Regions from separate parts of the Streptococcus sp. OMI870 genome, predicted to be linked through region 3. Evidence: predicted binding sites of a transcription regulator. Region 3 holds the regulator's gene; each other region holds the start of a gene.

Region 1 (9,907 bases), on a different contig from region 3:
ATGAATCTCTGCATTATTTGCTGGAATGCTTGGATCCTTCTTGATAGACTGAGCGATAATATCAAAGAGGGTCAAGTTATCATGGGCTGCAATGTATTGGATAACATCACCTGGACTATCTGCCTCAAAGTTGGTTGGTTGTGCGATGAGATTCTTAAAGATAGTCGCAATTTTCCGTTTTCCATTGGTGATAAAGGCAGGTTGTCCCTCATTTGGATAGCCAGATTTTAGATTGTTTCGAACATCATCCGAGAATACTGCAACGGTATCTGTTTTCTTCATCCAGGATTGGTCAGCTGGTTGTACCGGGCTGTTTTCATCACCTGCATAGGTCACCCAGCCTTCTCCCAACATGATGAGATTTGGATTCAGAGCCCGGGCTGCCTTGTAAGCTTCTTCGATAGAGGCTGCATCGTGGTCTCCCATCATGTCAAATCGGAAACCATCCACCTTATATGTATCCACTAAATACTTGATCGAATCAACCAAGACCCGTTTGGACATGTAGTGGGTTGTTCCCAAGCGTCCACCACCAAAGCTTGTCCGGGGCGTACCGTCCGCATCCATGAAATGATAGTAATTCGGCTCGATATCCTCAAAGATGTCCACGTTAGCTGTGTGGTTATAGACAACGTCTAGTACCACTCCCATTCCACGTTTGTGGATTTCATTGACCAAATTCTTGAATTCTTCAATCCGTTTTTGAGGATTGCTTGGATCTGTTGAATACATCCCTGACAAGGCGAAGTAGTTCTGTGGATCATAGCCCCAGTTGTAGTTGCTATTGCTTGATGCATACTCTAACAAGCGCTCGCTATTTTTTAATTCATTGACATGGTAATAAGACAGAACTGGTAAAAGTTGAACGTGCGTTACACCAAGATCTTTGAGGTAATCCAATTTTTCAACAAAGGAAGCAAAGGTCCCAAACTGGCTCTTAAGCTCTGACGCCAAAGCCGGATCAGAAGTGAAGTCGCGGACATGGGCTTCATAGATGATGGCATCTTCCCGTTTCTTGAAGTTTGGAATGGACGCATAGGTTAAGTCACTCGGACCTAATTTACTTGGATCTACAAAGGCTGCTTTAGCTACCTTATGGACATCATCTGTCTTGGCCAATTCACTGTTCCAAGCTGCTAACGATTTGGCATAAGGATCAAGGACTGTGAAGGTTTTCCCTTGGCGTTCAATTTCATACTGGTAGAAATAGCCCGTATAATCTTGGATATCCAGTCCTGAATCAGCAGAAAGGGTCTGCTTCCAAGTACCTCTCTCCCCTTTTTCTAAAGCCACACGACCAACTAGTTTTTCAGAATCATTCTTATCGTAGACGACTACGGATACTTTATCTGCACTTGGTGACCAGAGGGTGAGATCCACTTTTTTCCCAGCTTCATGAAGATGAGCTCCGAGAGTTCCATCATAGCTATAAGCTTCATCCTTGAGGCGCCAGTTCATTTTGGTTGTGAAGCGGTCATTGTCGTATTGAACCGTATAGGATTGATCAACCTGAGAGAAATCCCCTGTATAGGTTACTTTCTTCCCTGCTTCATCTAAAAGAAGGTCTGAGATGGTGACAGGATTTCCCTGAGCATCTGTGATCTTGGTCCGCTTGAGCAACTCCTCTTTCTGTGCTCCTGCCAAAGTCGAGAAGCTGGCCTCAATTTTTTCTTTTCCGACATGTTGAGCACCCGTCATACGGATATCGTTGACATAGTATGGGTTAGTGTAAACAGTCGGATCATCGTCTCGTAAGAAAATTTGGCTGTGGTTCTTCAAATCAGCAAATTTATAATCTTCTTGTCGAATTTTCACATCGTCTCCAGACTTGCTTTCGTCCAATAGTAAGAAACCAAATTCTTTTGCAGCTTCCTTTAGGGGGATATCGATGTAACGACCATATTTCCCTATCGCTGTAAAATCTGTCCCATCCGGCCAAGCAGCACTGCTCGGATTCTCTACATCTCCCCAATACCAGAGAGATTTTTTGTCATAGTTGCCATCTGTCCGGTAATAATTCACTCTGACAGTCCCCTCTGCTTGAGGCTGATAAGAATAGACTTTAAATTTGTCGTCCAACCAAGCTTCATTCATTTTTGGCGAGAGCAATTCAATGGACTTGTCGCCTGTGATATTGTCCCCTTTAACATTGTTGATAAGGAAGCTAATCTTTTTCGCCTGCTCATTTTTGAGCTTGACATCTAGGTAATAGCCGTAGTCATCCGTCTTAGCGTCCTTAAAGGATTGGGCACCTGTCGGCCAGTTTTCCGATGGTTTTTCAACATCATCCCAGGTCCAGAGACCTTGCGTTTCCTTGTTTTCTTCTGGTAGCTTTTTCACGTGAATTCGGATAGTCTGATCAGCAATTGGCTCCTCTGCCTTCTCAGCCTTCTGAGTTGCCACTCCTTCAGTGAGTGCGCTTACATTTTCAGGCGTTGTGACACTTTCATCCGCCACTTTTGGGGTTTCACTTGTCTCAGTGTTCGCAGCTACTTTCCCATCAGATGAAGAAGTGCTTGCTTCATTAGAAGGGGCTGTCAGCACCTCTGAAGCTGATGCGGGGGTATTGACTACCTCATCCGCACTGACCGGACCAGCAAAGGCTGTTAATAGGGCTAGGCTTGTCGCAATCGCCACCGAACCAACACCATTTTTCAACCGACGAATCGCATAGACGACTTGTTTATCGCCTGTCACAGAAGAATTCTGTTTCATATCTATTCTATCTCCTTAAAATGATTAGTGTTCAACCAGTATAGCATGGAAAAATTATTTATGCAAGCGTTTTCGTAAAAAATCATACCTCCCTTTTATCTTTTTTGGAAGCAATGAAGATCATAAAAAAACCAGTCCACATGGACTGGTCTAATTCCGTTTAGATGGTGAATTATGGCTCAACCAAAATCTTGATTTGGGCTTTATCTTGTGTTAATTCAACAAATCCTTCTTCAACGATATTTTCCAATTTAATTTTCTTGGTCACTAATTTCTCAGCAGAGAAATAACCTTGTTCCATCAGTTCCAACACTTTAGGGAAGATATGACGGTAGGCAATAATTCCTTTAAGAGATTTTTCTTGGATAGCGAATTCATTTGGATTGATGCTCGCTTCACGTTCCCAGATAGATACGACCATACATTCCCCTGCCTTATGAACAGCTGCAAGGGCTTGACCTAAAACAACTGGAACCCCAGTAACTTCATAAGAAACATCTGCTCCACCACCTGTTAAACGATGGATGGCTTCGACGATTGTTTCTCCTTCTTCTGGGCGAACAACGATTGCTCCCAATTCTTCCGCTTTTGCTTGGCGTTCAGGAGATAATTCAACCGCATAGATTTTTGATGCTCCTGCTGCACGAAGGGCTTCAACAATCAAAAGACCGATTGGACCCAAGCCAAAGATAACGGCTGTATCCCCAGTTTTCAATGCAGATTGACGAACGGCATAAACAGCCACAGCTGCAGGTTCTGTAAGCGCAGCTTGTTCATAGCTCAAGCTATCTGGAATCACATGCACAAGATCACCATCAAGCACACAATACTTCGCAAAACCACCATCTGCTGCTAAACCAACAAAGTTCAAGTTTGGATCAAGGTTGTAGTCACCGATTAAGTTATGTTTTGCCAAAATTGGTTCAATCGTCACACGATCCCCAACTTTGACACGAGTCACATCGCTTCCAACCTCAACAATTTCTCCAGCAAACTCGTGACCGAGGGTAACGGGTGCTTTTTGACCAGAATAAACATGCTCTTCTGTTGGAATGAAGATTGGCCCATCCAAGTATTCATGCAAGTCTGTTCCACAGATTCCCGTGAATTTGACCGCAACCTTTACTTGATGAGGTTGTACTTTAGGGACTTCCACTTCCTCGATACGAACGTCCTTCTTGCCATGCCAGCGAGCAGCTTTCATTGTTTCCATATGATTCTCCTATTTTTCCATGAATTGCAATTCCCTTTCAGGAAACCCGACAACCATATTGTAAACCTTTTCACAAACTTTGTCAAGAAGAAACAGACAGTTAATATCTTAATTATCGGTCCGAGATGACTCTAATTTCCAACCGACAATCCAGCCCAGAACAAGAAGATAATTTTCAAAAGCTCCAATAGCATTTACTGGCAAATGATAGTTGAGATAAGCAAATAAATGATTGGTCCCAATCCCAAGCCCACCAATGATCAAGGCCAATAGTACCGTTCGAAGATAGAACCAATCATATTTGAGATTGACAGCAATGAGAATCACAAGAACTGCCACATTCCAAATCCCAATCTCTCGCTGCCAACCGACAGAAACACCATATCCTGAATGACTTCCCATATAGGATGGAAAGAAGAGCTGAAAAATAATGGCTCCAGACATGGCGATGATAACTAGGACAAATAAGGCTCTTAAAAATTTGTTCATTTAACTTCTCCTAATGCTAGTTGATATGTAATGGTCTTTCCTATTCTAACACAATTTTATGGATAGAAAAAACCAACCTCTCGGCTAGTTTTTCTCTATTACTCTTCTTTCAACTTCGCCAATTCTTGGGCAAGTAACTTGAGGGCTACTTGTGGGTTGGCTTGGCCTTTGGTTGCTTTCATGAGGAAGCCGGTAAAGGCCTTGTCCGCATTCCGCTTCCCTGACTTGAAGTCAGCTACGGCTGCTTCATTGTCTGCGAAGACTTGGTGGATGATAGGGATCAAGACTTCCGGATCTGAAATCTGTACCAATCCAGCTTTTTCGACGTATTCACGCGCACCGCCACCGTTTTTCGCTAAGTGAACGAAGACTTTCTTAGCAATCTTAGATGAGATGGTTCCATCTTCGATGATGGCAATCATTTCGACCAAGTTTTCTGGTGTCAATTGGATTTCTTCTAGTGTTTTTCCTTCAGCATTCAAGAATTGCGCCACTTCACCTTGGAGCCAGTTTGACACTTGTTTAGCGTCTCCGCCAAGGGCTACGGCTGCTTCAAAGAAGTCAGATGTGACTTTAGTAGCTGTCAATTGATTGGCATCATAGTCTGACAAGCCAAGCTCCGCCACGTAGCGAGCACGGCGGTCTTTTGGAAACTCAGGCAACTCTGTGCGCATTTCTTCGATCCACTCATCTGAGATTTCAAACAAGGGAAGGTCTGGTTCTGGGAAGTAACGGTAATCCGCTGCCCCTTCTTTTACCCGCATAAGAATCGTGCTCTTGTTGGCCTCATCATAACGGCGTGTTTCTTGACGAATAATCCCACCTGAACGCAAAATTTTTGCTTGACGCTCCACTTCGTATTCAAGACCTTTACGGACGTTTGAGAAAGAGTTCAAGTTTTTCAACTCCGTCTTGGTACCAAATTCCTCTTGACCGTAGGGGCGAAGGGAAATGTTGGCATCGACCCGCATCGATCCTTCTTCCATCTTGACGTCAGAAATACCTGTGTATTGGATGACTTCTTTGAGAGCTGTCAAATAAGCGTAGGCTTCTTCAGGAGAACGCATGTCTGCTTCAGATACGATTTCGATCAATGGCACCCCTTGACGGTTAAGGTCTACATAAGAGAAGCCGTCTGTTCCATGGGTGTTCTTACCAGCATCTTCTTCCAAGTGGGCCCGTTCAATCCCGATTTTCTTAGTTGAGCCGTCTTCTAGTTGCACTTCAATCCACCCATTGTAACCGATAGGCTCATCAAATTGCGAAATTTGGTAAGCTTTTGGATTATCAGGGTAGAAATAGTTCTTACGGTCAAAGTGCATGTGCTGGTGGATATCCATATTCAGGGCCAAAGCAGCCTTAATACCAGCGTCCACAACACCCTTGTTCAAGACAGGAAGCACCCCTGGGAAAGACCAGTCGATCACATTGGTATTGGCATTTTGCTCGTTCCCAAAGTGGGCAGAGGTTGGTGAGAAAATTTTTGAGTTTGTATTCAATTCAACGTGGACTTCAAGTCCGATGACTGTTTCAAAGTTCATTAATTGTCACCTCCGAAAATAAGGGGTTGTTGCTTGTGGTAATCCGTCGTTGCTTCAAAGGCAGCTGCAGCTTGGTAGATGGTCTCTTCCGAATATTTCGGACCAATCAACTGCAAACCAACTGGAAGACCTTGCGCAAAACCTGCAGGGATTGAAATTCCTGGAAGACCTGCCAAGTTAACTGGAATGGTCAAGAGGTCAGCCAAGTACATGGCAACCGGATCATGATTGAGCGAATCCAAATCAAAGGCCACACTTGGAGCTGTTGGACCAAGAATGAGGTCGTAATCTGCAAAGACTTTTTCGAAGTCTTGGATAATGAGGGTCCGGACTTGACCAGCTTTCTTGTAGTAAGCATCGTAGTAACCAGATGACAAACTAAAGGTTCCCAGCATGATCCGACGTTTGACCTCATCACCAAAGCCTTGGCTACGAGTGTTCACGTAGATATCATCCAAGTTTTTAGCATCTTCGGCACGGAAACCATAACGAATCCCATCAAAACGTTGCAAGTTTGAAGAGGCTTCTGAAGAAGCAATGATGTAGTAAACGGCAACCCCGTATTTAGAATGTGGCAGGCTAACTTCTTCGACAGTTGCTCCCAATTTTTCAAAGTGGTTAGCAGCGTTTAGGATGGTTTCTTTGACTTCTGGGTCGATCCCTTCCCCGAGGTATTCCTTCGGAAGGGCAATCTTCATACCTTTAATATCTTGACCGATTTTAGAAGTAAAGTCTGCTACACGAACAGGTGCAGAAGTCGAATCCTTGTCATCTGCACTGGCAATGACATTGAGCAAGAGCGCATTTTCCTTAACGGTTGGAGCAAACGGTCCAATTTGGTCGAGTGAGCTACCAAAGGCAATGAGACCGAAACGAGAAACTGTTCCATAAGTTGGTTTGAGACCGACGATTCCGTTGAAGGCCGCAGGCTGGCGAATAGAACCACCTGTATCTGAACCGAGGGACAAACGGACTTGCCCTGAAGCTACAGCAGCTGCTGAACCACTAGAAGATCCACCAGGAACCTTGCTGTGGTCCCATGCATTCTTGGTTGGTCCATAGTATGAAGTTTCACCAGATCCACCCATGGCAAACTCGTCCATGTTGGTCTTCCCGATGACAATCATATCTTTGGCTTTCGCATTGGCAACAGCTGTCGCATCAAAGATTGGCTCGTAGTTGTAGAGCATTTTTGATGCCGCAGTCGTCAAGATACCATCTGTTGAGATATTGTCTTTGACAGCGAGTGGAATTCCTGACAGCAGGTTGTCTGCATCGATTCCTTTTTCATCAATGGCCTTAGCTTGTGCAAGGGCAGCTTCTTCGGCCACCGTTACAAAGGCATTGACGGCTTCTTCACGCACCTTGATATCGTCAAGCGTCGCTTGTGTCAATTCCGTTGCTGAAATTTCCTTAGAGACAAGGAGGTCGTGCAACTCTTCAATGGTTTTATGGTTGAATGACATTAGGCATCTCCTCCATCTTCTAGGATAGCTGGCACCTTGATGTAGTAATTGTCTTTTTCAGGTACATTTTTAAACAAACGGTCGCGGTCAGTGCCTTTTTCAGCGACATCCGGACGCAATACGGTCTTACGATCCGCCATAGTCGTTGTTGGGGCAACACCTGTTGTGTCCACTTCTTCCAACAATTCCACCATGTCGACAATCTTCGACAAGGTTGTCGCAAACTCAGCTGTCTCTTCTGGAGAGAATTTCAATTTTGAAAGATTGGCAACGTGGGTTACCTCTTCTTGCGTAATTTTCATCTTGCTTCCTTTCGTGAAATGATGATTTTTCAATACCCTCTATTTTACCATAATTTAGCCTAATTTGCTTGCCTTAGAAAAAATCTGCAGGACTTTTTTGTCGCTACAGATTCTTCGTTTTACATTTCTTTTCTGTCCAATTGGCCCATCTCTATTAGCATCTGCTTCCAAACTTCTTGGACCTTCGTTTTGAGGTAGCAGGAAGCTAGGTCATAAGAAGCCTGATGAAATGGTGCTAGATCCCTATTAAAGAGTTGCACCAGCTTGTCTGCTAGTTCTTTGACCAACTCTTCTTCTGGCCTCTGCCCACTATAAGGTACCAGATAGCCATTTTCTCCCTCTTTCATAAAGGTCGGATTACCATAACGGGCATCAAATCCAAGCAAGGCTAAACCTGCTCCAGCCGCCTCCATCAAGGTCAAGCCAAAGGTTTCCCACTGAGAAGTGGCTAGGTAGACCTGGTAGTGAGGATAAATCTGCTTGAGATCTGCATGACCACGTAGGTGAATATAGTCTTGCGCTTCCAACTCCTGAATCAAGTGCCGTAAGTTGTCCGCTTCTCCACCCTTCCCATAAATATCGAACTGAAGGGCCGGTATGTGTTTATGAGCTTGAGCTACCACTCGAATGGCCAAATCGATGCGTTTCCTTGGATCCAAGCGGGAAGCTGTGATCACACTAAAGGGACGTCTATCTCCTGGTGATTCTGTCAATTCTTCCAAATGGCCTACTGGAATGCTATAGATTGGAATATTTTCGCACTCTTGCTTGGCAAGTGTCTGTTCCAAGACTTCTTTTTGTGCCTCCGTTGCAGTGATAAAGTAATCAAAGCGTTTGGCATACTTGAACACATAATAGTACTCATAGTTGAGCTGGCCATTTTCAAATTCGTGCTCTGAATGAAACACCATGGCTAGCTTGGAAAGATCATCTTTCTCCATCAAAGGGCGGGCAAAATCCATGCGAGAAGCCCGGTCAAGTAAAACCAAATCCTCTTCTTTTAGAGAAAGTTTTAACAAAAAACGTCTCATCACTTCCGTATGACTGGTCAGGATCTCAGGCCCTAGTTTATAGAGCCAGTTTCCGCTTAGCCTCAATTCTTCAAAGGCGATACGGCCATCTTGATGGTGATAGGTCCGTCTAACGACACTTCCATATTGAAAATACTCTGTAGCAATTTTACAAGCCCCATAATATTCTCGCTTGAGGATACTCCCATTAGAAAGATAGTCGACATAGCGGACACAGTCTTTATGATAGGGATCCAGATGAAAGGTCAGAGCGCTGTTATCTGCAAATTGATAGCGAATGGCTCTTTCTGTTTTTTCAGAAACATCCAAACGCGTCAACTGAAAATCCATCTGCAAGGCCCCAACTGTCTTTTGAGGGACTGTCGTTTCTTGATCTGTAAAAGCTAGATGGGCGAAGAGCAATTCCTCATCCCGGTGCCCTAAAGAAAGGTAATAAGCTAATTTCTCTGGAGTGGGCCAAGTGGTAAAGATGAACCTAGCTGCCACCCCCAAATCGCGGAGCATCCTAGCTCGAGAAGCCTGCGCCACATCGACGCCATTAGGCTCAAACCCCACTAATAGGTTAAAGGTATATACGGTCATCCTTTCCCTCCCTCTAACTGCTTAAAGATCTCCATCAGAGCTTCTTTTTGAGGAAGTTGCAAGATTCGTACTTGCTCTCTCAAGAGTTCTTTATAGGACTCTGGATGCTGGACTAATGCTCCTAATCGAGCTTTCATTTCTTCTACCGAAGATGTAATGGTAGTCAATTCTTTGTAGGCTTCATGGTGCACAGTGCTCTGCAACCCAAGCAAAATTTGCCCATTTTCAAGAGCACGTATACTACTGTTCATCACTTCTTCCCCTTGGTTGCAATCCAGATAGAGGGAGCAAGTCGCTAGTAATTCCTCGTAGTTTTCCATCGAAATTCCCGGATAGAGTCGCACATTGGGACAAGGATCCAAGTCTGTTAATTTTGGTCCCATAGCTGTCAAAGCAGCAATGTGAAAGGTCACTTGTGGAAAATCGTGAACGAGGTCTGCTAAGCCTTCAACCTCTTGAGAAGCTGTCATGACCAGTGCTTCTGGCTGAAACTTCTCCTGGTCCACGTCTACGAATCCTGAAAGACTGGTGTATCCTTCTTTTTTCTCATGTAAATGAGCAGCCTCCA
Region 2 (9,907 bases), 120 kb from region 3:
ATCTTCTCCTTCATGATATGATTTATAGCCATTATAGCAACAAATCAGAAACATCTCAAGGGAATAAATTAAATGTAAAATGATTGTAACATCATTAAAACTGCACTATTTAGTAGGGTTGAGAGAAAATAAAGAGAGCTACACATGTTAGCTTTATAAAAGCAATCTATTCACATTCTATCATCATTATTTTCAACGACAAAAAAACCGAGGCCTAAACCTCGGTTTTCATTTTGATTGGAAACTCGATTATTTAAGAGTAACTGAAGCTCCAGCTTCTTCCAATTTAGCTTTGATTTCTTCAGCTTCAGCTGTAGCAACACCTTCTTTGATAACGCCAGGTGCTCCATCAACAAGTTCTTTAGCTTCTTTAAGACCAAGACCTGTGATTTCACGTACAACTTTGATAACGCCGACTTTCTTGTCGCCTGCAGATGTCAATTCGATATCGAATGAATCTTTAGCAGCACCAGCGTCAGCAGCACCAGCTGCAGCAACAGCTACAGGAGCAGCTGCAGTTACACCAAATTCTTCTTCGATAGCTTTTACAAGGTCGTTCAATTCAAGGATTGAAGCTTCTTTAATTTCAGCAATAATGTTTTCAATGTTCAATGCCATTGTTATTTCCTCCAAATAAGTTTTTATATTTTATGTTTTTGTTTTTTGTAGCTAGGCTACGCTGCGTAGCTTAGAATTAAGCTGCGTCTTCTTTGTTGTCTGCAACCGCTTTGACTGCAAGAGCAACGTTGCGCACTGGCGCTTGAAGTACAGAAAGGAGCATAGAAAGAAGTCCTTCGCGGTTTGGAAGAGTTGCAAGAGCAAGGATCTCTTCTTTTGATGCGACAGCGCCTTCGATTGCACCACCCTTGATTTCAAGTGCGTCAGCAGTTTTAGAAAAATCGTTCAAGATTTTCGCTGGTGCAATAACATCTTCGTTAGAAAATGCTACAGCAGATGGTCCAACAAACACAGATGCAAGATCTTCAAGTCCAGCTTTTTCAGCTGCACGACGCAAGATTGAGTTTTTAATAACTTTAAACTCAACTTCGCTTTCGCGAAGGTTGCGACGGAGAACTGTATCTTGCTCAACTGTCAAACCGCGAGAATCTACAACGACGATTGATGCAGCAGCTTTCATCTTTTCGGCTACTACGTCAACTAGTTCCGCTTTTTTAGCAATAATTGCTTCACTCATTAGTGTGTTCACCTCCGTAATTATTTTGCTTGGGGAATTTTTCCAAAAGAAAAACGCGCCCAAACCTAGACACGAAAGTACAATACGCTTCTTTTCATTGATACGTTTTGTCCTCGGTAGGATTTTTATGAGTCGAGCTCCCCTACTGTCTTAGGCAGTTTTTTCAAACCGTTAATTAGTTTATCACATAAAAAAAAAGAATGCAAGTATTTTTGCAAACTTTTTTAAAATTTTTTAATCCTTATAGATAGTCTTTGTACGATTGAGCCATGCATAGGCCAAGCCCATGATCACTCCTCCTCCTACCCAGTTACCAACAAAGGTAACAGCATAATGACGAAGAACATTGAAGAACTCTAAGTGAGGCAAATCTTTAGATATGGAATTAAAAGTAGCTAGTGAGAAAGAAGCAAAGTTTGCCGCGATGTGTTCATTTGTAAGAAATACAAACATATAAATAGCTGACAAAGCCAAAAGAACTTTTGCTGTTTCGTCTTTAAAGAAAAGGTAGGACAAAATCGCTACGTTAACAAAGATGTTTGCAATAACTCCCTCGAAGAAAACCAATTGATTCGAACGTTGAAGCTTCATCTCAACAACCGATCCAAGGAACCCTTTTGGATTTAGATTTGCAAATGCACTTGTCTGTCCAAAGAGGAAAGCCAGAAACAAAGCACCGACTAGGTTAAAGAATGTACAATAGAGTAAAATTTCTAAAGCTTTCTTCCAATTAATCTTCTTTAAATAAACACCAGCTGTCAGGTACATCATATTGGAAGTCGTTAACTCACTATTTAAGAATAGTAAATAAACCAATCCCCAGGCAAAAATAAATGGGAATAAGAAACGACCAGAACCTGGCAAGAAAGTGTTGAGAAGATCTGCCCCCACAATCCCTACTGCAGTACTCATTGTCAAAAACGCACCCGCAAACATGGAGCGAACAGCATAACGAGCTTTAGAAGCCGTATACAATTCTTCCTTCTTCTGACATGCTGCTTCTACCTTAAGAACAAAATTTGATTCTCCCATCTGAATCTCCTTGATTAAAAATTTTAGTTTTGTGAACTAATTCATTATATCATAGATAAAAAAATCTGAAAAGGCTTTCAAGGAAAAAGTAGCAAAAAAATATTCGATTTAAATCAATAAAACCAAAAAATAAAAAAACAGGCACCTGCCTGCTTTTCTTTTATATTAGTACAAACGGTTAGCCCACGCGATATCCAAATTGAGGATTTCTTGAGAAGTGAACTGTTGGCGATAAGGATTATAAACTGTACCTGTAATACCACCTTGAACGTTTGGAGAATCATATTGAGTCAAATTATAGGTTTCAATGATATTGTTTAATTTTGCATAGTAGCTTGTATCTGTCGCATAAACACCCGTCAAAGCTGCTGTTGCATCTTGATAACTAGATGTATTGCTTTTCCAAGCTCCTGCAAAATGGCCTTGTTTTAAAACAGCTACATAGTCTTGTAAAGATTCATAGTAGGATGGATATGAACGGAAGGCGTCATTAATGGTATAAGCATTTCCAGCGCCGTCATCTTCCCAGGTTTGCATAACAGCGGATTGACCTGCATAACTACCTTTAATACCAAAAAGGTTGTAATGTGGGTAGGAAGAAAGTCCAGACTGTCCTGCCCCACTTTCTAAAAGGGCTTGCGCAATCATAACAGAAGCATAAAGGTCATTTTCTTGTCCAAGCTGACGAGCAGACTCTCCAATTTGTGAAATAAAGGCTTCGTTAGGATCAGAATAACCCTGATAAGTACCATCATTCGCTCCAACGGAAGTTACATGCTCGCTCATAGCAGCTGCAAATGTTCCAACTGCTAGAACTGAAACAAGCACCCCAAATATTTTCGTTTTATTCCGTATTTTTCTTTTCATAATTCAATTTATCTCCAATAAATTTTTATCATCTTTTATCTTTATAGAAATTATACCATATAAAAGAAAGAAAACAAGGTATTTTTATTACACTTGTATTACAATTGCGAGATAAATCCAAAACAAAAATGACATTTTCATGTCATTTCAATTTATTTCGTAAAATGCCTTTTCTAGGATTGCATCCCAAGACTTCTCTAAACCTTCTCTAGTTACTGAAGAAAAGATGATAAAGTCATCAGATGGATCAAATTCTAATTTTTTCTTGATAATGGATTCTTGCTTGTTCCATTTTCCGCGTGGAATTTTATCCGCCTTGGTTGCTACCAAGATCACAGGGATTTCATAGTATTTTAAAAATTCATACATCTGAATATCATCTGCAGAAGGTTCATGACGAAAATCGACCAGACTGACAACGGCTTTTAGATTTTCACGGCTGGTCAGGTATTCTTCAATCATGCGTCCCCACTTCTCCCGTTCTTTTTTAGAGACACGTGCATAGCCATAACCAGGTACATCCACTAAGCGTAATTTATCATCGATATTGAAGAAGTTTAACAACTGAGTTTTACCTGGTTTACCAGAGGTTCTAGCAAGATTCTTTCGATTTAAGAGAGTATTGATAAAAGAAGACTTGCCGACATTTGAGCGACCGGCAAGTGCAACTTCTGGAATCTCATCTTGAGGATAATGACTCTTATTCGCAGCGCTTAAGAGAATATCCGCATTATGTGTGTTTATTTCCATATTTAATCTTTCTATGCTGTTTCAAGAACTGGTTTTTCTGTTCCGTCAACAGCTTCTTTTGTGATTCGGACAAGTTTGACATCTTCTTGACTAGGAATTTCAAACATGACATCCATCATGGTTTCTTCGATAATCGAGCGAAGCCCACGAGCTCCTGTTTTTCTTTCGATTGCTTTATTAGCAATCTCTTGAAGGGCTTCATCATCGAATTCCAATTCAACATTGTCATAAGAGAGCAAGGTTTGGTATTGTTTTACCAAGGCATTGCGTGGCTCTTTTAGAATACGGACAAGATCCTCAACTGTCAATTGTTCAAGAGCTGCAAAGACTGGAAGACGACCAATCAATTCTGGGATAATACCGAATTTTTGAATATCTTCTGCAACAATTTCTTGCATGTAAGAGCTGGATTCATCGATGGCTTTGTTATTCTTACCGAAACCGATGACTTTCTCACCGAGACGTTGCTTAACAATTTCTTCGATCCCATCAAAAGCCCCACCTACGATAAAGAGGATGTTCTTGGTATCCACTTGAATCATCTCTTGTTGAGGGTGTTTGCGTCCACCTTGAGGTGGTACACTAGCGACAGTTCCTTCGATGATCTTCAAGAGAGCTTGTTGCACTCCTTCACCAGAGACGTCACGTGTAATAGAGATATTTTCACTTTTCTTAGCAATCTTATCAATTTCATCGACGTAGATGATGCCTCGTTCTGCGCGCTCGATATTGAAATCAGCTGCTTGAAGAAGTTTCAAGAGAATATTTTCAACGTCTTCACCCACATAACCGGCTTCTGTCAAGGCTGTTGCATCAGCAATAGCAAATGGGACATTCAAGCTACGTGCTAAGGTTTGGGCCAAGAAAGTCTTACCCGAACCAGTAGGTCCAATCATGAGGATGTTTGATTTTTGCAATTCAACATCTGTCTCGTCTTCGCGCGTATCATGGAAGTTAATGCGTTTGTAGTGGTTGTATACCGCTACAGCAAGGGCACGTTTTGCACGATCTTGACCGATGACATAGTGGTTCAAGATATTGAGCAATTCGATTGGTTTTGGAACTTCACTAAGGTCAGCAAGGACTTCTTCAGCAAGCTCCTCCCGGATGATTTCTTGAGCTAACTCTACACATTCATTACAGATAAACGCATTGTTTCCTGCAATGATTTTTTGGACTTCATCTTGGCTCTTTCCGCAAAATGAACAATAAACCATCATATCATTATTTTGATTCGTTGGCATGTATTTCCTCTTTCTGTCATTTTCTGTTTCTATTTAGTTTAAAATAAGGTCATGTAAAAGGCGTGAATGGAATTCACAAGATTGGTAAAAGCATTTAGTAAGAATAAAATAGCGAGGCCAAACCGTTTTTTACGAAAGGTTTGTAAGGCGCAAATCAAACAGATGACACATAGGACAGCTGTAAAAAAACCAAAGACACTTCGCTCCATTAGTCTAAATCCTTTCTCTTGTAATAGTTGACCGTGAAATCGTATGAATTTTTCTCATCTTTTAAATGGGGAACTTGACGGACTCTTTCATAGTGACTCTCTTCAAATTTTGGTGCCAATGCGTCTCCATCAATAGTTGCATGAATCATGGTCTGGATCAACTCTTCTAACTGATCAGAAAAGAGCCTTAAAATCTGACTCCCCCCAATAATGTAAAGATTCTTGTCCTGGTTTCGATACCAGTCTAAAACCTCTTCTTTACTGTGCATAACAAGTACAGCGTCATTTTCAGGATCATAAGCCTGATCTTGGGTTAAGATAATGCTGGTCCGCCCCGGTAAAACCCGCTTTTTCATTCCATCAAAGGTCACTCTTCCCATGAGAATCGCTTGCCCCATGGTTGTTTCTTTGAAATGCTGAAGCTCTGCTGGCAGATGCCAAGGCATCACTTGGTCTTTTCCAATAATACCATTTTCAGTCTGAGCCCAGATACCAATAATCTTTTTCATTCTCTCATCCTTTACACTGATACTTCTATTTTATCAAATTTTCTTATAAAAGACTGATTTCAACTATCTGGTTTAGAAGATATTTTTTAAATATAAACAGAAAAAACCGCGAGGATTTCGCGGTTTTTCTTAGCCACAATTTAGCTTAGTCTTCTTTTTTGCGTTTTGCAAATCCGAATAATGAGAGACCTGCTAAAGCACTAAAGATTGCAAGACCAGCAGATGAAGATTCTTTTGTTCCTGTATTTGGAAGTTGTGCAGTAGGATTTTGTGGATCGATATACTTCACTTCTTCTTTCGTTTCTGGAACGATAGGAATCGTTGGCTCTTCTGGTTTTGGTTGTGGAGTAGGCTGTGGTTGTGGAGTAGGCTGTGGTTGTGGCTCTGGTGTCGGAGTTGGATCCGGCGTTGGAGTTGGATCCGGCGTTGGAGTTGGATCCGGCGTTGGAGTTGGTGTCACAGTCTTCTTGTAGATATGTTGAGTATTTCCATCTTTATCTACAACAGTCTTCACGAAGTCATAACCTGGGATTTCTTTCTTCGGTTGTTCCCCATCTTCTGTAGGGGTACCTGGGATTGGATCTCCATTTTCGTCTACGTATGAAGTTTTAACTTTTTCATAGACGTGTTCAGTATCACCATTAGGCAATTTCTTCGTTTCCACAAAGCGATAACCTGGAATTTCAGCTTTTGGCTCTTCTCCATCAACTGTAGGGTATCCTGGGATTTCCTTACCTTCTTTATCAACAAATTTAGTGATTGGAAGAACAGTTGGTGTGTAAGTTGCAGAAGCTTTTGTTCCGTTCATATCTTCACGAACCACTGTCACTGCTGGTGCAGTACCAGTAAATTCAGGTTCTGGAGTAAAGGTTACTGTTCCGTCTGCTGCTACTGTGTAAGTACCAACACCTGGAATTGTCTTCGTAGTTGAACCATCGTCAAATGTTGCTGGAACTTCGTCATTCATTGGTACACGGCTATCACCTTCTGTGAAGCTTGGTTTACCTGTTTGAGTAGCACCCTTCTTACCAATTGACGTAACTGGTTCACCCGTTGGAGCAACTGGTGTTACTGTTGGGGTGTAAGTCGCTGTAATTGGTGTACCGTTCTTATCAACACGTTTGACAGTTACGCCTGTACCTGTTCCTGTGAATGATTTTTCTGGTACGAAGGTTACTGTTCCATCTGGAGCAACTGTATAAGTCCCTTCGCCTGGAATGGTCTTCGTAGTTGAGCCATCTTCAAAGGTTGCTGGAACTTCATCATCCATTGGCACACTTGGGTTACCAGGCGTGAAGCTTGGTTTACCAGATTGTGTTTTACCTTGGATGTCTGTAGAAGTTGCTGGCTCAGCTGTTGGAGTCACAGGAGTTACAGTTGGTGTGTAGGTTGCAGAAGCTTTGGTTCCGTTCACATCTTCACGAACCACTGTCACTGCTGGTGCAGTTCCGACAAATGATTTCTCTGGTACGAAGGTCACTGTTCCATCTGGGGCTACAGTATAAGTACCAACGCCTTCAACCGTCTTCGTAGTTGAACCATCTTCGAAGGTTGCTGGAACTTCGTCATTCAATGGTACACGGCTATCACCTTCTGTGAAGCTTGGTTTACCTGTTTGAGTCGCACCTTGTACATCAGTAGATACTGCTGGAGTACCAGTTGGTGTTACTGGTGTTACGGTTGGTGTGTACATAGCTTTCACAACTGTACCATTCTTATCTTGGCGTTGAACCACGATTCCTGCTGCGGTTCCAACAAATGATTTTTCTGGTACGAAGGTTACTGTTCCGTCTGGAGCAACTGTGTATGTACCTTCACCTGGAACAACTTTAGTAGTTGAACCGTCAACAAATGTTGCAGGTACATCATCGTCCATTGGCACTGCAGGATTTCCTTCTGTGAAGCTTGGTTTACCCGTTTGAGTAGCACCTTGAATATCAGTTGATGTAGCTGGTTCTGCTGTTGGAACTACTGGAGTGATGTATGGTGTGTACGTTGTACGTGCAAAGGTACCATTTGCATCTTCCATTGAAACGCCTACAGGAAGAACTTCACCTGAGTAAGCTTTGTTAGTTGGAGTGAAGATCACTTCACCTTTCTCTTTATCTACTGTGAAGATACCGATGATATCTCCTGCAGGTGAGAAGGCATCCAATTGATCAGTTGGGTTACCAGAATCATCGTAAAGTTTCAAGGTTGAAGGGTTCATAGGAGCAATTGGATCCCCTTCTGTGAAGGTTGGTTTTCCTGTTTGAACAATTCCTTGAGGAGCTTCTGATCTAGCTGGTTTTGCTGTTGGAGTGATTGGTGTTACAGTTGGTGTGTAGGTCGCAGAAGCTTTGGTTCCGTTCATATCTTCACGAACCACTGTCACTGCTGGTGCTTCACCAACAAAGCGTGGGTCTGGTGTGAAGGTTACAGTTCCATCTGCTGCTACTGTGTAGATACCAACACCAAGAACTTCTTTGGTTGTTGAACCATCTTCAAAGGTTGCAGGAACTGCATCGTTCATAGGAACATTTTCATGACCTGCCGTGAAGGTTGGTTTACCTGTTTGGATTTGACCTTGCTTATCAGTTGAAGTTGCTGGCTCAGCAGTTGGGATTACTGGTGTCACTGTTGGTGTGTAAGTTGCAGTAACTGGAGTACCGTTCTTATCAACACGTTTCACTGTTACGCCTGTACCTGTTCCTGTGAATGATTTCTCTGGTACGAAGGTTACTGTTCCATCTGGAGCAACTGTGTAAGTTCCTTCACCATCGACAGTCTTCGTAGTTGAGCCATCTTCGAAGGTAGCTGGAGTATCTTCATCGATTGGAACATTTGGATTTCCTTCGGTGAAGGTTGGTTTACCTGTTTGAGTTGCACCTTGGATATCTGTCGATGTTGCATCTTCAGAAGTTGGGACAACTGGAGTAATCTTAGGTGTGTAAGTTGTTTCTACTGTTGTTCCATTAGTATCAGCCGCTTGAACCTTAACTGGAACTACATCACCTGAGTAAGATTTATCTGTTGGTGTGAAAGTAACTACACCTGTGTCTTTATCAACTGTGTATGTACCGATCACATCACCTGCTGGTGATTTCGCTTCTACTGATGCCGCTGGTTGACCATTTTCATCAAGAAGAGTAATGGTATTCTTGTCGATTGGTGCAACTGGGTCACCTTCAGTGAAGGTTACGGTTCCAGTTTGAACCAAACCTTGAGGTGCTTCAGATTCAGCAGGAGTTGCTGTTGGGGTTACTGGAGTCACAGTTGGTGTGTAAGTCGCAGATGCTTTGGTTCCATTCTTATCTTCACGAACAACCGTTACGGCTGGCGCTTTACCTGTGAATGATTTTTCAGGGACAAAGGTTACAGTTCCGTCTGCTGCTACTGTGTAAGTACCAACGCCATCCACTGTCTTGGTAGTTGAACCATCGTCGAAAGTAGCTGGAACGTCTTCATTCATTGGTACTCGGCTGTCACCTTCAGTAAATTCAGGCTTACCTGTTTGAGTTTGACCTTGTTTACCTGTTGTTTCAACTGGTGTAGCAGTTGGAGTTACTGGTGTCACAGTTGGTGTGTAAGTTGCAGAAGCTTTGGTTCCGTTCTTATCTTCACGAACAACCGTCACTGCTGGCGCTGTTCCGACGAATGATTTTTCTGGTACAAACGTAACAGTACCGTCTGCTGCTACTGTGTAAGTACCAACACCGTCTACAGTCTTAGTCGTTGAACCATCGTCAAATGTTGCTGGAACATCATCGTTCATTGGCACACGGCTATCGCCTTCAGTAAATACAGGTTTGCCAGTTTGTGTAGCACCTTGGATATCTGTAGTTTCAACCGGTGTAGCTGTTGGTTTAACAGGAGTTACAGTTGGTGTATAGGTCGCAGAGGCTTTAGTTCCGTTCTTATCTTCACGGACAACGGTTACAGCTGGAGCAGTTCCGACGAATGATTTTTCTGGTACAAATGTCACTGTTCCATCTGGAGCTACTGTGTAAGTACCAACACCTTCAACGGTCTTAGTTGTTGAACCGTCATCAAATGTCGCTGGAACATCTTCGTTTATTTCAACAGTCTTCTCAACGCCATCAACCGTTACAGTTCCACCCT
Region 3 (9,907 bases):
TGACAGTTGACGCTAACCAAGCTAACGTTGCAATCTCTGGAACTGGTGTCGAAGGTGTTTTGACTCTTCGCGAATTGACAAACGATCGTGATGCTGACATCAACGACTTGGTAAAACCAGGTGAAACACTTGAATTGCTTGTTCTTCGTCAAGTAGTTGGTAAAGATACTGATACAGTAACTTACCTTGTATCTAAAAAACGTTTAGAAGCTCGCAAAGCATGGGACAAATTGGTCGGACGTGAAGAAGAAGTTGTTACTGTTAAAGGAACTCGCGCTGTTAAAGGTGGCCTTTCAGTTGAATTTGAAGGACTTCGTGGATTTATTCCAGCTTCAATGCTTGATACTCGTTTTGTACGTAACACTGAACGTTTCGTAGGTCAAGAATTTGATGCAAAAATCAAAGAAGTAGATCCAAAAGAAAACCGCTTTATCCTTTCTCGTCGTGAAGTTGTTGAAGCTGCATCAGCTGCTGCTCGCGCAGAAGTATTCGGTAAATTGAATGTTGGTGATGTTGTAACTGGTAAAGTTGCCCGTATCACTAGCTTCGGTGCTTTCATCGACCTTGGTGGTGTTGATGGATTGGTTCACTTGACTGAATTGTCACATGAACGCAACGTTTCACCTAAATCAGTTGTTACTGTAGGTGAAGAAATCGAAGTGAAAGTTCTTGACTTGAACGAAGAAGAAGGTCGTGTATCACTTTCATTGAAAGCTACAACACCTGGACCATGGGATGGTGTAGAACAAAAATTAGCTGCTGGTGATGTCATCGAAGGTACTGTTAAACGTTTGACTGACTTCGGTGCATTCGTTGAAGTATTGCCAGGTATTGATGGACTTGTTCACATCTCACAAATTTCACACAAACGTGTTGAAAATCCAAAAGATGTTCTTAAAGTTGGACAAGAAGTAACTGTTAAAGTTCTTGAAGTAAATGCTGCTGATGAACGTGTATCACTTTCTATCAAAGCTCTTGAAGAACGTCCAGCTCAAGAAGAAGGCGAAAAACAAGAAAAACGTCAACAACGTCCACGTCGTCCAAAACAAGAAAAACGTGATTTTGATCTTCCAGAAACTCAAACTGGATTCTCAATGGCTGACTTGTTTGGTGATATCGAATTATAATATTTTTAAAGCTTACCTTTTGGTAAGCTTTTTTTACTTGTAATATACTTAAAAATTTGATATACTATAACAGTTGCCACCCTTAGTGTAATGGATATCACGTAAGATTCCGGTTCTTGAGATGGGGGTTCGATTCCCTCAGGGTGGAAAGAAGAAAAGGTTGAGTTTCTCAACCTTTTTTGTTTTTCCAGAGTAAAAAAAGACTCACTATCATTAGAGAGTCTTATCACTGATTGATTAGTTTTTAGATGCTTCTTGGAATTCAGGGTTTTTCCATGCTTCATCAATGATGGCTTGTAATTCTTTTGCAGAAGCGTGCATTTTTTGAAGTTCAGCATCATTCAATGGGATATTTACTGGACGTACGATACCGTGTCCACCTACAACAGCTGGTTGACCGATAAAGACATCGCTGATACCATATTGGCCTTCTTGGAATACTGAAAGTGGAAGCACTGCATTTTCATCATCAAGGATTGCTTTAGTGATACGAGCAAGGGCAACTGCGATACCGTAGTATGTAGCACCTTTTTTGTTGATGATAGTGTAAGCAGCATCACGAACACCTTCGAACAATTCGATCAATTCAGTTTCTTTAACGTTTTGAGTGTCTTTAAGGAATTCTTCAAGGTTTACACCGGCGATGTTAGCGTGTGACCATACGGCGAATTCTGAGTCCCCGTGTTCACCCATGATGTAGGCGTGCACTGAACGAGCATCGACATCCAATTTTTCAGCAAGAGCTTGACGGAAACGAGCTGAGTCAAGTGAAGTACCTGAACCAATAACGCGTTCTTTAGGGAATCCAGAGAATTTCCATGTAGAGTATGTCAAAACGTCAACTGGGTTAGCAGCGACAAGGAAGATACCGTTAAATCCTGATTCAACAACTTGTGTTACGATTGATTTGTTAATGGCAAGGTTTTTACCAACAAGATCAAGACGAGTTTCACCTGGTTTTTGAGGAGCACCTGCAGTAATTACAACAAGATCAGCGTCTGCACAGTCAGCGTACTCAGCCGCATAGATCTTCTTAGGTGAAGTAAAGGCAAGGGCGTGGCTAAGGTCAAGCGCATCTCCAACAGCTTTTTCGTGCAATTGAGGAATTTCAATAATTCCAAGCTCTTGTGCAATTCCTTGGTTGACAAGTGCAAATGCGTAAGATGAACCTACAGCACCGTCACCGACAAGGATAACTTTTTTGTGTTGTTTAGTCAAAGTCATGAGTCTAAACGTCTCCTTCTTATTTTTTTGAGATAGATTCTCATACGATTTCATTCTACCACTTTTGCCAGTCTTTGTCATCTGATATAGTGGCAATCCTTTATGTAAACGTTTTTACTCTTGTGTTCGTTAGAAGAAAAAAAGGCTAAAATGTGTTATAATAGTATGGTGAATTAAGTAAAGAGAGGCATTTTTTGAATGCAGGATAATAATCTAATTGATGTTAATTTAACATCAGAAATGAAGACGAGTTTTATTGATTATGCCATGAGCGTAATCGTGGCTCGTGCGCTCCCTGATGTTCGTGATGGCCTGAAACCCGTTCACCGTCGTATTTTATACGGAATGAATGAATTGGGTGTCACTCCTGACAAACCACATAAAAAATCAGCCCGTATTACAGGGGATGTTATGGGTAAATACCACCCACACGGAGATTCCTCTATTTATGAAGCCATGGTTCGGATGGCGCAATGGTGGAGCTATCGCTATATGCTAGTGGACGGCCATGGGAACTTTGGTTCTATGGACGGAGATGGGGCCGCTGCACAACGGTATACAGAAGCCCGTATGAGCAAGATCGCACTTGAGATGTTGCGGGATATCAATAAGAATACAGTTGATTTTGCAGATAACTATGATTCCAGTGAACGGGAGCCCTTGGTGCTACCAGCACGCTTCCCTAACCTTCTTGTAAATGGCGCTACAGGAATTGCTGTAGGGATGGCTACTAATATTCCTCCTCATAATCTCGGTGAAACGATAGATGCCGTCAAATTGATGATGGATAATCCTGAAGTGACCACTCGTGAACTCATGGAAGTGCTGCCTGGTCCAGATTTTCCAACTGGAGCCTTGGTCATGGGAAGATCAGGTATTCATAAGGCCTATGAAACAGGGAAAGGCTCAATTGTTCTTCGCTCTCGTACGGAAATCGAGGAAACGAAGAGTGGCCGTGAACGCATTGTCGTAACGGAATTTCCATATATGGTCAATAAGACCAAGGTCCATGAACATATCGTGCGCTTGGTGCAAGAAAAACGGATTGAAGGGATTACTGCTGTACGAGATGAATCCAACCGTGAAGGGGTTCGTTTTGTCATCGAGGTACGTCGGGATGCCTCTGCCAACGTTATTTTGAACAATCTTTTCAAGATGACGCAAATGCAGACCAACTTTGGTTTCAATATGTTGGCCATCCAAAATGGTGTTCCAAAAATTCTTTCTCTTCGCCAGATTTTGAGTTCTTATATTGAGCACCAAAAAGAAGTAGTGACTCGTCGGACCATCTTTGATAAAGAGAAGGCGGAAGCTCGTGCGCATATCTTGGAAGGTCTCTTAATCGCTCTTGATCACATCGATGAAGTTATCCGGATTATCCGCAATAGTCAGACTGACGCGGAAGCCCAAGCTGAATTGATGTCTAAATTCAAACTCTCTGAACGCCAAAGCCAGGCTATTTTGGATATGCGTCTTCGTCGTTTGACTGGTTTGGAACGCGACAAGATCCAAAGCGAATACGATGATTTGGTTGCCTTGATTGCTGATTTGACGGATATTTTAGCAAAACCAGAGCGTGTGGCTGCAATCATCAAGGAAGAATTGGAAGAAGTCAAACGCAAGTTTGGTGATCCTCGTCGCACAGAATTGATGGTTGGAGAAGTTCTTTCTCTTGAAGATGAGGACTTGATTGAAGAAACAGACGTCTTGATTACCCTGTCCAACAAAGGGTACATTAAACGCTTGGATCAAGCTGAATTTACTGCTCAAAAACGTGGTGGTCGTGGGGTTCAAGGTACAGGAGTCAAGGATGATGACTTTGTTCGTGAATTAGTTTCTACAAGCACCCATGATCACTTGCTCTTCTTTACTAATAAAGGGCGTGTCTATCGTCTAAAAGGCTATGAGATTCCCGAATATGGTCGAACAGCCAAGGGTCTACCGATTGTTAACCTGTTGAAATTGGACGATGGAGAGTCCATACAAACCATTATCAATGTTGAGCAAGACCGAAGTGATGAAGCCTATCTCTTCTTTACGACTCGACAAGGTTTGGTGAAACGGACCAATGTAGCAGAATTTTCTAATATCCGTCAAAATGGGTTGAAAGCCTTGAACCTACGAGACGAGGATGAATTGATCAACGTCTTCCTTACAGACGGAAATACAGACGTTATTATTGGTACCAAGTATGGTTATTCTGTCCGCTTTAACGAATCTGTTGTACGTAATATGGGACGCTCTGCCACAGGGGTACGTGGGGTTAATCTCCGCGAAGGTGACAAGGTTGTTGGTGCAAGTGTCGTCACCGATCAGGATGAAGTATTGATTATTACCGAAAAAGGTTATGGAAAACGCACCATAGCGAGCGAATACCCAACTAAAGGCCGTGGCGGTAAAGGAATCAAGACAGCCAATATTACAGAGAAAAATGGTGCATTAGCTGGTCTTTTAACTGTTAAAGGAGATGAAGACCTGATGATCATTACTGATACTGGGGTCATGATCCGGACGGGTGTAGCCAACATTTCTCAGACAGGTCGTTCCACTCAGGGAGTGAAAGTGATGCGACTTGATCAGGATGCTAAAATTGTGACCTTTACAACGGTGCAACCTGATGAAAAGGATGAAGAAGTAGTGGAAGAAAACGAATAGATAAGGGGACAGCATGTCACGCAAAAGAAAAAAGAAAAAGAGTTTACGTAATACTCTTATCAATATCGTTGCAACACTCTTGATTATTCTCTCACTTCTCTTGATTTTCAATGCTCCGATCCGAAATATGATCATGGTATGGCATACCAACCAATACCAGGTTAGCAAGGTCGACAAAAAGACCATTGATAAGAATAAAGAAGTGAAGACGAGCTTTGATTTCCAAGATGTTGAGTCGCTCTCAACGGAAGCTGTTATCAATGCCCAATGGCAGGCTCAACAGCTTCCTGTAATCGGGGGGATTTCGATTCCTGAATTGAATATGAACCTTCCAATTTTTAAAGGACTGGAAAATGTCGCGCTCTACTATGGAGCGGGTACCATGAAGGAAACTCAAGTCATGGGACAAGGGAATTACTCTCTCGCTAGTCACCACGTATTTGGCTTAACTGGAGCAAATGCCATGTTGTTTTCACCGTTAGAGAAAGCCAAAGCTGGTATGAAGATCTACATCACAGATAAAGAAAAAATCTATACCTATGTGATTTCCTCTGTGGAGACAGTGACACCAGACCGTGTCGATGTCATTCAAGACCGTGAAGGTGTTAATGAAATTACACTGGTGACCTGTGAGGATGCGGCAGCAACTTATCGTACGATTGTAAAAGGAAATTTGGAAACTTCTGTTGACTACGACAAAGCTCCAAAAGAGATCCTGGATTCATTTAGCAAGTCCTATAATCAAATGCAACTATAAAAAAATAAAGCCCAAGGCAGTAATGCCTGGGCTTTATGTATATGGCTAGAACTTTGTGAAGGAAGAAGCATTCTTGTAAAATTGTAAGAGATTGGTAATATAATGTAAGGAAGTTGTCATAATATAGAGGGAATTACAGTATATAATAGGATTAGAAAGAGTATGATAAGGAGGTAGAGTAGTGACGAAAGAGCGAATTTATCATCTCTTGCATCATTTCTACAATCTCTTAGTAAATGATTTTCCGCGAAACGGATTAATTACGAAAGGCATCTACGAAGTAGAGCAAGTCTACCAAGCACTAGAGGCGATTCCTCAGAGTCAGGAGTACTTGATTCGATGTGAAATTCAACAATTTTTGAAGGAGTTAGAACAAGTTCAAACGGGTTACCAGATTCGTTTCAATAAGGATGAAGTCTTAGTGTTAGACAATTTGAAACAAGAAATCGCTTGTAAATAATGAAAAGTCGTCATTTTCTCATTTTATTACGAATTAATAGGTGAGGAGGAAATTATGTACGACATTTCATTTATTGAACCATCTTTACTTCCCAGAGAACGTTTGATTTCTGAAGGTGTGGAGAAGTTGAGTCATCAGGAATTGCTATCTATTCTCTTACGGACTGGCAATAAACAACAGAGTGTTTACGAGATTGCACAAGGTCTTTTAAGTTCAGTCACTAGTTTAAAGGAATTGGGGCAATTGACTTTGGAAGAACTCCAAGAAATCTCTGGAATTGGTCGTGTTAAGGCCATCGAACTTCAGGCTGTTTTTGAGTTTGGTCGGAGGATTCATAAAGATGAATTAATGAGTTCTGAACAAATCATGAGCAGTCAAAAACTGGCCCATAAAATTCAACAAGAAATCGGCCATAAGAAGCAGGAGCACCTGGTTGCCCTCTATCTGAATACACAGAATGAAATTATTCATCAACAGACCATTTTTATTGGAACGGTAAATCGGAGTATTGCAGAACCACGAGAAATCCTACATTATGCACTGAAACACATGGCAACCTCCATTATCTTAGCGCATAACCATCCGTCTGGTGCTGTATTTCCCAGCAAGAATGATGATGAAGTAACGCATCGCGTTCTAGAGGCCTGTGAGTTGATGGGCTTAACCTTATTGGATCACTTAATTGTATCCGAAGATGACTATTATAGTTATCGAGAAGAGACGGATTATTTAGTTTAAAAAGGGTTGGAACTAGCTGTTCCAACCCTTTAGTTGTTATTGTTTTAATGCTGATCTTTATTCTTCATTTTTACGCATGAAATAAAGAAGTGTCTGTAATTCACTAGTAAGGTCGACATATTGAACGACGACGTCTTTAGGAACTGTCAAATGTACTGGTGAAAAGCTTAGAATGCCTTTGATACCAGCTTCTACCAAGAGGTTTGCAACTTCTTGAGCCTTGACACTTGGAACCGTTAGGATAGCTGTTTTAATCCCTTCTTGTTTGAGTTTTTCTTTAATGGTTGAAATACCAAAAATAGGAATACCATCTTTACTCTTAGTATTAATCAATTCATGATCATCTAAATCAAATGCCATGACAATTTTCATTTTATTGCGCTCATGGAAACGATAGTTGAGGAGGGCACTCCCCATATTTCCGATCCCAATGATAGCAACATTGGTAATCGCATTGTCATTCAAAAGATCTGCAAAGAAGTTCATTAGTTTTTTTACGTCGTAACCAAATCCCCGTCTTCCCAATTCCCCGAAATAGGAAAAATCTCGGCGAACGGTAGCAGAGTCAATCCCTATCGCATCAGCAATTTGTTTGGAATTGGCGCGCTCAATTTTTTCAGAATTAAACCGTTTAAAAATCCGGTAGTAGAGCGATAAGCGTCTTGCTGTTGCACGTGGAATTGGAGTATTTTTATCATGTTTCACAATATCACAACCTTTCCCTCTTATTGTATAGAAAGATTGTGAAAAAATCAACTATCTACAATGATTTTTCAAAAATATTTTTATGGAAAGAAAAAAGCTGATGGCGGTGGAGAGGTCCATCAGCATCAGCTTAGTTTTCAGCTTGTTCTATCTTTTTCAAAAAAGCGTAAAGACCATCGACACGTCCAGTATAGGGGAGGGAATCTCCCTTGTATGTAATCGATACGATCTTATAATTGTCTGGTAAGGTTACACAGCCCGAAAAAGCTAGAATGCAGGCTGCAAGGTTGGAGTAGGTAATGGTCCGTTCCACTTGATAAGCATCGATATAAGTTAGGGTTACCATATTAGGCCTCAGTTTTGTTAAAAATTTCTCTCTCTACGAGACTATCCATTAAGAAATAGAATTTTTGTTGAATGATATCATTCTCTGGATTTTTAAAGATATTAACCAGGCGAAGTCCAGACTTGTCTGTAATATTGATTTTAAATCCAGTCAGATCTTTGTTGAAGATGATTTTTAACAAGAAACCTTCCCCGCTGTTTGGAACAGCTTCAAGCAAACGATTTAACTCGTAATTACCAACTTTTGTGACTGCAAAGGTATTGTCACGAAGGGTATATTTCTTAACGTTGGGATGTAGACTATAGGTATATTTGCAGTCTTTCAATGAGACACTTGTTTCAAATGCCATATAATTCTCCTATGATAAAATTTCTTTTAGTTTTGCGAGGAAGTCTTGAACCTCCTCTAAAGTATTGAGTTCTGAAAAACTAATTCGAAGGGATTCTTTTAAGCGTGAACTATCTTTTCCGTAAAGGGCCTCAAGAACATGGCTGGGTTGCACGGTACCAGCAGTACAAGCAGAACCAGTGGATACGGAAATACCAGCTAAATCCAGTCTCATCAGTAAGACATCATTTTGCACCCCTGGAAAACCAAGGTTCCATACGAAGGGAAGATGATGATCACTCGCATTTAAGTAGTAGTTGTAATCAGCTAACCCATTGAGCAATTCCTGACCTAGTTTTTGAACCTGGTGGAAATTTTCTTCTTGATGAAGGGTAGCTTCTTGGAGAGCTGTCGCCATTCCAGCAACGGAAATAAGATTTTCGGTACTAGCTCTCATCTTGCTTTCTTGATCCCCACCATGTAAGAGGTTGTCAAAATCAGGGATAGAAGCATAAAGAAAGCCAACTCCCTTGGGACCATGGAATTTATGAGCAGAAGCACTGAGAAAATCGATTCCAAACTCTTCAGGATAGACAGGAAGCTTTCCGATTGCTTGGACAGCATCGACATGAAAGGCAGCTGGATGATCTTCTAACAGTTCTCCAATTTGCTTAATTGGCAAGAGATCCCCAGTTTCGTTATTGGCAAACATGGTAGAGACGAGAATGGTATCTGGTCTAAGTGCTGCTTTGATATCACTTGCTTGAATACGCCCTTCTCTTGGTTGAACGATCGTGACTTCAAATCCGAAACGATCCACAAGGTATTCAATGGGTTCTAAAACAGCATGGTGTTCCAAAGCGGTCGTAATGATGTGTTTGCCATCTGCCTGGTGTTTCAAGCAATAGCCTTTAATAACAGTATTATTGCTTTCTGATCCCCCAGAAGTAAAGAAAATACGATTTGGAAGGGTATGGAGAGACTGAGCAATTTGCTCACGAGACTCTCGGAGGAGCTTACTAGCCATTCGTCCATGAGCATGAAGACTGGATGGATTTCCAAATGTGGAAGCCATCGTTTCCGTCATCTTGGAGATAACTTCTGGAAGCAGGGGGGTTGTTGCGGCATTATCAAAATATATCACATTCAGACCTTATTTCTTATGGTAGGCAAATAGAGGACTAACAGGTTTTCTTTCTTGAATGCGAACAATAGCTTCAGCGATTAGTTCGCTAGCTGTCAGATAGTTAATGTTTTTAGGAGTTGGTCCATTTGGAGCAACAGAATCCGTTACCAAGATTTCCTTGATTGGAGCTTGGTCTAGTAGTTCAAGAGCGCCTTTTACAAACAAGCCATGACTTGAAACAGCATAAATCTCAGTAGCGCCTTCGCGTTCAACGATTTTCGCAGCTTCTGAGAAAGTTTTCCCAGTATTGAGGATATCGTCAATCAAGATGGCTTTTTTATCTTTGACATCTCCGATGATATAGCCATAATCACGATTAGCATCATCTTGTTCATAATCAATAATCGCGATTGGAGCATCAAGATATTCAGCCAAACTACGA

What was found. Region 3 encodes Rex, which represses fermentation and respiration genes when NADH is low (regulators of the CRP and FNR family bind a similar motif). Its sites were predicted from a motif close to TTGTGAANTANTTCACAA; they were not measured.
Region 1: the regulator Rex is predicted to act here: its motif matches at 3,987-4,004, upstream of QM968_RS04880 (2,3-butanediol dehydrogenase).
Region 2: the regulator Rex is predicted to act here: its motif matches at 2,257-2,274, upstream of QM968_RS00630 (formate/nitrite transporter family protein).

What each region holds. Positions count from the first base shown of each region.
Region 1 covers NZ_JASHGM010000002.1:153,929-163,835, forward strand. The annotation lists gene QM968_RS04875 (pullulanase) at 1-2,715, opposite strand, end outside; gene QM968_RS04880 (2,3-butanediol dehydrogenase) at 2,888-3,928, opposite strand; gene QM968_RS04885 (hypothetical protein) at 4,037-4,417, opposite strand; gene gatB (Asp-tRNA(Asn)/Glu-tRNA(Gln) amidotransferase subunit GatB) at 4,516-5,958, opposite strand; gene gatA (Asp-tRNA(Asn)/Glu-tRNA(Gln) amidotransferase subunit GatA) at 5,958-7,424, opposite strand; gene gatC (Asp-tRNA(Asn)/Glu-tRNA(Gln) amidotransferase subunit GatC) at 7,424-7,726, opposite strand; gene QM968_RS04905 (glycosyltransferase) at 7,846-9,339, opposite strand; gene QM968_RS04910 (accessory Sec system glycosyltransferase GtfB) at 9,336-9,907, opposite strand, start outside.
Region 2 covers NZ_JASHGM010000001.1:119,871-129,777, reverse strand. The annotation lists gene rplL (50S ribosomal protein L7/L12) at 250-618, opposite strand; gene rplJ (50S ribosomal protein L10) at 695-1,195, opposite strand; ribosomal protein L10 leader region at 1,234-1,368, opposite strand; gene QM968_RS00630 (formate/nitrite transporter family protein) at 1,430-2,227, opposite strand; gene QM968_RS00625 (glucosaminidase domain-containing protein) at 2,393-3,094, opposite strand; gene yihA (ribosome biogenesis GTP-binding protein YihA/YsxC) at 3,242-3,844, opposite strand; gene clpX (ATP-dependent Clp protease ATP-binding subunit ClpX) at 3,856-5,088, opposite strand; gene QM968_RS00610 (dihydrofolate reductase) at 5,297-5,806, opposite strand; gene QM968_RS00605 (CshA/CshB family fibrillar adhesin-related protein) at 5,952-9,907, opposite strand, start outside.
Region 3 covers NZ_JASHGM010000001.1:243,798-253,704, reverse strand. The annotation lists gene rpsA (30S ribosomal protein S1) at 1-1,127, shown strand, start outside; tRNA gene QM968_RS01225 (tRNA-Arg) at 1,204-1,275, shown strand; gene QM968_RS01220 (L-lactate dehydrogenase) at 1,365-2,351, opposite strand; gene gyrA (DNA gyrase subunit A) at 2,550-5,006, shown strand; gene QM968_RS01210 (class A sortase) at 5,020-5,763, shown strand; gene QM968_RS01205 (hypothetical protein) at 5,945-6,223, shown strand; gene radC (RadC family protein) at 6,278-6,961, shown strand; gene QM968_RS01195 (redox-sensing transcriptional repressor Rex) at 7,019-7,666, opposite strand; gene QM968_RS01190 (DUF4649 family protein) at 7,797-8,012, opposite strand; gene QM968_RS01185 (DUF1831 domain-containing protein) at 8,014-8,361, opposite strand; gene QM968_RS01180 (cysteine desulfurase family protein) at 8,371-9,483, opposite strand; gene QM968_RS01175 (ribose-phosphate diphosphokinase) at 9,493-9,907, opposite strand, start outside.